Regions from separate parts of the Effusibacillus dendaii genome, predicted to be linked through region 2. Evidence: riboswitches for the same ligand, from Rfam matches in the RefSeq annotation. Region 2 holds a riboswitch; each other region holds the start of a gene.
What was found. A riboswitch is a leader RNA that binds a small molecule or an ion and turns the genes downstream of it on or off. The one in region 2 is predicted to bind cyclic di-GMP.
Positions count from the first base shown of each region.

Region 1: it holds a riboswitch for cyclic di-GMP, as region 2 does, so the genes downstream of both, skT53_RS14485 (phosphatase PAP2 family protein) here and skT53_RS10130 (tetratricopeptide repeat protein) in region 2, are expected to answer to the same signal.
Region 3: it holds a riboswitch for cyclic di-GMP, as region 2 does, so the genes downstream of both, skT53_RS19215 (Spo0E family sporulation regulatory protein-aspartic acid phosphatase) here and skT53_RS10130 (tetratricopeptide repeat protein) in region 2, are expected to answer to the same signal.

Region 1 is NZ_AP023366.1:2,702,903-2,705,169, forward strand. It holds gene skT53_RS14475 (response regulator) at 1-549, shown strand, start outside; gene skT53_RS14480 (glycosyltransferase) at 604-1,038, shown strand; cyclic di-GMP riboswitch class I at 1,121-1,209, shown strand; gene skT53_RS14485 (phosphatase PAP2 family protein) at 1,425-1,940, shown strand; gene skT53_RS14490 (GGDEF domain-containing protein) at 2,077-2,267, shown strand, end outside.
Region 2 is NZ_AP023366.1:1,872,033-1,874,299, reverse strand. It holds gene skT53_RS10140 (YktB family protein) at 1-139, shown strand, start outside; gene skT53_RS10135 (HD domain-containing protein) at 136-717, shown strand; cyclic di-GMP riboswitch class I at 862-962, shown strand; gene skT53_RS10130 (tetratricopeptide repeat protein) at 1,024-1,905, shown strand; gene skT53_RS10125 (long-chain-fatty-acid--CoA ligase) at 2,090-2,267, shown strand, end outside.
Region 3 is NZ_AP023366.1:2,168,686-2,170,952, reverse strand. It holds cyclic di-GMP riboswitch class I at 1,230-1,313, shown strand; gene skT53_RS19215 (Spo0E family sporulation regulatory protein-aspartic acid phosphatase) at 1,360-1,566, shown strand; gene skT53_RS11655 (hypothetical protein) at 1,832-2,251, shown strand.

The DNA.
Region 1 (2,267 bases), 830 kb from region 2:
CCGGATGTTATCCTGATGGACATCAATATGCCCCAAAAAAGCGGCGTGGAAGCAACCAAGTTGATTAAGCAAGCCTACCCTGCCGTTAAAATTTTGATATTATCCATTCATGATGATGAGGCATATATTTTTGAATCCATTCGGGCCGGTGCCAACGGTTATCTTTTAAAAGATGTCGAATCGGAAGTGTTAGTAGAAGCTGTCCGGCAAGTTGCAAATGGAACAGCGTTCATTCACCCTCAGATTACCACCAAATTATTAAACGAGTTTAAACGTCTGAGCTACAACGCAACTGATCACGCATCCGCTCATGAGGAGGCGGCGGCAGCCGTTGAACAGGAGACATGGCGGGAGCTTTTGACGATTCGAGAGATGGAAATCCTTCGTTTAATGGCGGAAGGAAAAAGCAACCGAATGATTGGTGAGGCGTTATTCATATCTGAAAAAACAGTGAAAAATCATGTCTCTTCTATTTTAGGTAAACTTAATGTAGACGACCGCACGCAGGCGGTCATTGCAGCAGCCAGGAACGGTTGGGTAAGGTTATGACGAACGCCTAATAGAGGGCGCGCATATAGTGACACCACAAGGGAGGTGTTCGGTATGCTCGCTCTTTTGATTTGGGCGTTCGCTGCTTACGGGATTGTCGCCGCGCTCTATCAGGTGGTTCGACTTTATGAATCCCCTTCGATCAGTGAAGGTCACAGGTTTACGTTAGTATTGGTGGTTCGCAACGGAGAAGCGTACGTGGAAGGTTTACTGCGTTTTTTGTTGGTGCGTTCGTTTTTCTTAAAAAATGATCTTCATATCCTTGTGGTGGATACCGGCTCAGAGGATTCGACCCGGGAAATTGTCAGTCGTTTGCAGGAGAATTATTCAAGAATTGAATTGATCGGAACTGACCGGGAATACGACGGGGGATTGCTGGAATCTGTGTGGTCATCAGCAGATCAGGATAGTCCTTTTGCCCTATATGATCTTCGGAGCTGGAAAAACACCAAAAGAATTATCCCTTATTTTAAAAGGGTTTTCGGTTAATGAGGAATTTGTATAAAAATAGTCGTGCAGACCTATGTACTATTTTGTCGACACATGTAAAATTAAAGACAAGGAGCGAGTCAATCATCAAGGGCAAACCTCGTCGAAAGACAGGGACGCAAAGCCATGGGTCTAAAGCTTCCCCAAAGCAATGATAGCCAGGCTGCTGATTGTTCCGGGTGAATTGCTCAATCCCCCAAAAGGTTTCCTCATTGACCCTTTTGGAATCCCCCTACCCCCCACAAACTAAGAGGTTCCTTATTCCAAGGAACCTCTTAGTTTGTGTTTTCGCTGTTTTTGTTTTTCATCACCCTTTCACACGATTTTTATAAAAACTTAATACTTTAATGCTATCCTTATAGAAGAGAATTTTGAGGAGTGAAATTATGCAGCGTATGGCTGAATGGATGGTCGGAAGAGACATCCGGGCGTTCCGCTGGATTAATGGCGCCTGCAAATGTTCGTTCTTTGAACAGTTGATGCCTGTAGTTACACATCTGGGTGGAACTGTTTTCTCGATTGGCATGTCGCTGGTTTTTTTGCTGCAGAGTGATCCGTATTGGCGCTATGAAGGGGTTCATTTGGCGATCAGCCTGTTGTTTAGCCATCTGATTGTGGCCGCTTGTAAAAAGCTGCTGCCGCGCCATCGTCCCTATCAGGTTCTGGAGAATGTATTTACGGGACGAAAACTTCTGACAGATGCATCATTTCCATCTGGCCATTCAACAGCCGCCTTTTGCTCGGCGACTGTTTTGTCAATTGCGTTTCCCGTCTTGTCTCCGGGTTTGTATGCACTTGCGGCTTTAACCGCCAGTTCACGTGTATATTTGGGACTGCACTATCCGTCAGATGTGGCGATCGGCGCTGTATTGGGGACAGCGGTCCCGCTTTGGCTGGCATGACTGTGCCAAAGTTCTTCTATGACCGTACAATAAGGATTTTTACTTAAATTTACAAATAATTAACCATTTAAATAAACTCCATCGGTATACTGATAAGACAAAATGTGGAATTTTGTCGAAGAGGGCGGAGAGAACGATGGGGAATCGACAGAAGAGTATTTTGTTGCTGGATGATAGTTTTATAAACGAAAGGTTTTTAAAACGATTGAATGGACAATTGAAAAAAGGTCAAGTGGGATTCATTTATCTGGACATCAAACGATTTGGTGATGTGTACCAGACCCGTGGACAGCTATTTTGCAATCGTGTATTGCAGACGCTCAACCA
Region 2 (2,267 bases):
CATCCCGAAACAAGAGGCGGTTCGCATGTCAGGCGAAATGTTTCTGGACAAAGCTCGAGAAGCCTTGTATCAATTGGCGCCGCTGTACAGGTTGTCGTTGGCCGGCAGACAAGAAGCAATGGAGGCAAGGAAACGATGAGATTGAATCGGGAACAGGCATGGTCGCTTTTAAATGAATACACCAAGAGTCAGAGCTTGATCAAACATGCGCTGGCGGTGGAAACGTCCGTCAAAGCGTATGCTGAAAAATTTGGTGAAGATGCGGAAAAATGGGCTATTGTCGGCTTGCTGCATGATTTCGATTATGAGCAATATCCAACTCCGCAAGAGCATCCCTACAAAGGATGCGAAATACTCAAGCAACTCGGATATCCGGAGGATGTGATTCATGCGATCCTTTCCCATGCGGAATACACGGGAGTGAAACGGGAATCTCTGTTGGACAAGACATTGTTTGCCTGCGACGAATTATCGGGATTTGTCACGGCGGTAGCTTTGGTTCGGCCGAGCAAAAGCATTTTTGACGTGGATGTCAAGGCGGTCAAGAAAAAACTGAAAGACAAAGCGTTTGCAAAAGGCGTGTCACGCGATGATGTATACAAAGGGGCGGAAGAATTGGGAATCAGTCTCGATGAGCATATTCAGTTTGTGATTGATGCATTAAAAGACAGAGCGGATGATTTGGGGCTGCGCGGTGAGCCGGTTGCTTCTTCCTGAGCAGGAGTTCGAGCTGGGATTGGGAGTTTCGAGTGCAGAAAGCCCGCTTTAGGTGGGACTTTTGTCGCATTTTTTATAGTGTAGAAGGAAATTCGGAGCGTTTTGTTTAAGATATTTTAAAAATGTGATTTTTTTGAACGACACTGATGTTAAGGGCAAAATCATCGAAAGGTGATGACGCAAAGCTGCGGGTCTAAGAAAAGTTGCAGTCGTTCTGCGCTTTTTATGACAGCCGGGCCGCCGCAGTGGCAGCACATTCCCTTGTCTGCCTCTGAGGCAGACATTTTTGTTTGGGGAGTGTGAAACATGAACTTGCATTTGCTTCCTAAAGATTGGCAATCGGTGCGTGAAAAGGAACACCCGTTTGATTCTTGTTTCACGGAAATGCTGGATGAGTTGGGGCGTGAAGATGGGTCGCTGTTAAATACGCTTGTTCTTTTTGAATCGATGAAACAACAGGTGGTGGAACTGGCAGAAATTAGAATCCATCGGCTGTTGGAGCGGGATGGGAGTACTTTTGTCGATGAAGATAAGTGGCACATTTATGATATTTCATTACTGCAGCTGAAACTAAAATTTTTAGCATCTGAATCAACGGTTGAGACAGATGGCTTTTTGTTCCTGTTTCTGAGCATGACCTATTACCGGTTGGGATATCTGGAAGAAGCAAAGGACTCAGCGATTTTGGCAAGAAAACATTATAACGGCACCGAAGACGATAGAGGACTGGTTTTCATCGATTATCTTCTGGCGGTATGCTGTGCGGAAATGGAACAGTGGGAAGAAGCGCAGGATTGGTGTCTGATGGCCCTGTATGGAGGGGCAGACGATACACACACGCTTTTTTCTTGTATATGGCAGTTATATGGACTGACTTTTCAACGTCAGAGTAAAACGGAGCAGGCTGTGGCTGCCTACCTGATGGCTTATGAATCTTGGCGAAAACAGGGAGTTGACGCCAAGCAGGTACAGACGGCGTTGTCCCTTTCCCTGGTGTTGTCACAGCAAAAAGATTGGATGGGCGCCATTCATTATTTAAAGAAAGTTTTTCCTGTATGCTGTGAACCCCATATGTGGCAACTTAAACTTGAGGTTTTGCATATGTTGAAACATTTGTTTGCGAAAACGGGACAAACAGGGCCATTGCTGGCGTGTGAGCAACAGATCGAGCGTCTGGCATATAAATAGAGATATTTTTCAGCTTCGGGTCCGCTTACATAGCGGACTCCTTTTTACAATCTTACTCTCCCACTCAAGTAGTAATGTATTGTGGTTTTAGTGAAAGATTGCTAAACTAGTGAATAGTCATTCATAAATGAATATTCATTCATTTATGCTCGTTATTTTGATCAGGGGATACAGGAGGGTTATCATGAGTACGAGAGGGACATCATCCACTTTTGAGGAAACTGGCATGGCGGATTTGACAGTGCCGCTTATGCTGGCACAGACCAGCGAGCGGTATCCGGATCGGAAAGCGATCTACTTTCACGGAACAGAAATTGATTATAAAACATTGTTTTTTACGGTGGACCGGTTTGCGGCAGCCC
Region 3 (2,267 bases), 300 kb from region 2:
ACTGTCCTCACGGGCAAACTATATTTGCTATTTTTCACTTCGTTTTTCAGAAGTCTCCTCTGGTTTTTACTCTGATTTGCATGCAGACTTTTACTGGTTTAGAGTGATAAAGTGAAACAGATGAAAGAGCGGGAAAAGCCTTGATACGATTTGGTTTGTGGAGAGGAGCGGGTGGGGGAGGTTTTGGGCAGACTTTTTTTGCGATGCACACCTGTATTTCCTCGGCTCTTTTCTTAAATCAGGTGAGAGGATTTATTGGGAGGGGAGACGAAGAAAATCCTTGTGGTACAAAGGATTCAAACGTTTTTCTCCTGTTTTTTCTCGATCATTTCCTCCGATTATCTGTTGCCCTATCCCGAATCTGTTTCCCTGCCTTTCCCCCTGCTCTTAGTTCGACTTTAATTGCTTTTTTGACCCCGTTTTTTCACGTCGTAATCCCTGTTTTTCCCAGAACCCTATGACGACTATAATTACATTGGTAATTTTTGGTATATGGTGTGGAGAGGCGGAGAAGCCTTGTGGCTGTAGGAGCGAGAGTGGATGGGGAAAGGTGACATGGGCGAGACGACTTTATTTTCGGTGCATACTTGTGTAAAAAGCAGTTTTAGATTGCCCACAGCCTAAAAAGTTTGCCTAAAGCTTAATATGTTTGCCTACGAGCTGAGCGAAATTTGGGGATCTACTCCTGTTTCTGCCTCGGCTATTTTCTTCATTTTCTAACATCTGATTTTCCCTTACCTTACGTGACTTTCCAATGCTCAAACCAGCTCAAACATGTTTGCCATATCTGAACTCTTGATTTTTACATACAATGGTAGAGTAGATAGAAGAACTGATGAGAAGCGGAGGGAGGGGATCAAGATTGTACGGGCATCAATTTTACATGGCTCCAGTCACGAAAAGAGTGGAGTATTTGAATGATCAATTGAAGGGAAAAACGCTGTAGGAAGTAGCCGACAGCCATTTTCTTGATATGGAGGACATCTAGGCAGAATTGAGCCGAGATGGTTTTTACTTTGTGCCTGACTTGAATCAATTTATTCCAATCGATCATGGAAATGTCGCATAATAAACGAAAAGGTCATAGAATGGGGATCCATTTATGACCATTACATAAACAACTGATAGGATTGTCAATCGGTTGCTATTCAATGTTTTTTGAAAATATTGAAAATGGTCGGGGGAAATAGTATATTTATGTCAATACAACTAAATAACCAAATCGCATCGTGTGAAAAAGGCAAAGCAACTGAAAAGTTGTGACGCAAAGCTACAGGGGCTAAGGTTTTATGCTATGTCAGCCAGCTACCGAAACTCCAACCTATTAAGGGGGAATGTGATTTGGAAAGTCGCGTTCACATGCGTTTAGATGCAGAAATTACGATGCTGAAGAAACGATTGATTCGTGTGAGTCAAGATGTGGATTGTTTAACTCACCCATATATGCTAAAAATAAGCCAAATGTTAGACGTGCGATTGAATGAGATCGAACGTATAAAAAAAAGTGCCGTTTTAGGGAGTTGTTGCCGCCAATGTAGGCGGTTTTTCATTTTCTTGAATGACTGAAAATGCTTGTGCGGCATGGGTTTAAGGTAGGTGAGAGTGTAAGGAATGAATCGACAAAATTCAAGGATTAGAAGGGATACACATAACCCTCTTAAAAACTCAAGAGGGCTTAACGGATCGGGAAATCACCAACGCCATATTAGGAGTAAATGAGCCGCAACAGGCGGTAAACCAGGCATGCAGGTCATTGGAGACAAAACAAATCATTAAACGTATTCGGCGAAAAGATGGTAAGCTGGGAAATTATTTATGCTCGGAGGGTATCTTGGTAGAACCAGTAACTCATCAAGAAAATGTGCGAGATAATGAATTGTCATCCGTCTTTTCTGAAGACAATATCAAACAATTCCTAAAGGAATTCCTCCATTCAAACGGTTGGGAAACGCAGATTGCATGGGGAAAAACTCCTGGAATTGACATAAATGCAATAAGAGGAACGGAACGTTGGATTATTGAGGTAAAAGGCTTGGGGACTTCTAATCCAATGAACGTAAACTATTTCTTAGGGGTCTTGGCTGAAACACTTCAGAGAATGGATGACCCAACTGCAAAGTACAGTATAGCGTTACCCGATGTTAAACAGTTCCGAAATCTTTGGAGTAGACTTCCTTTATTAGCTAAGAAACGGACGGGTATTACTGCTTTATTTATAGATGAACAAGGCACAATTGACGAAAGTGAATAAAATTCCTGACAGATGG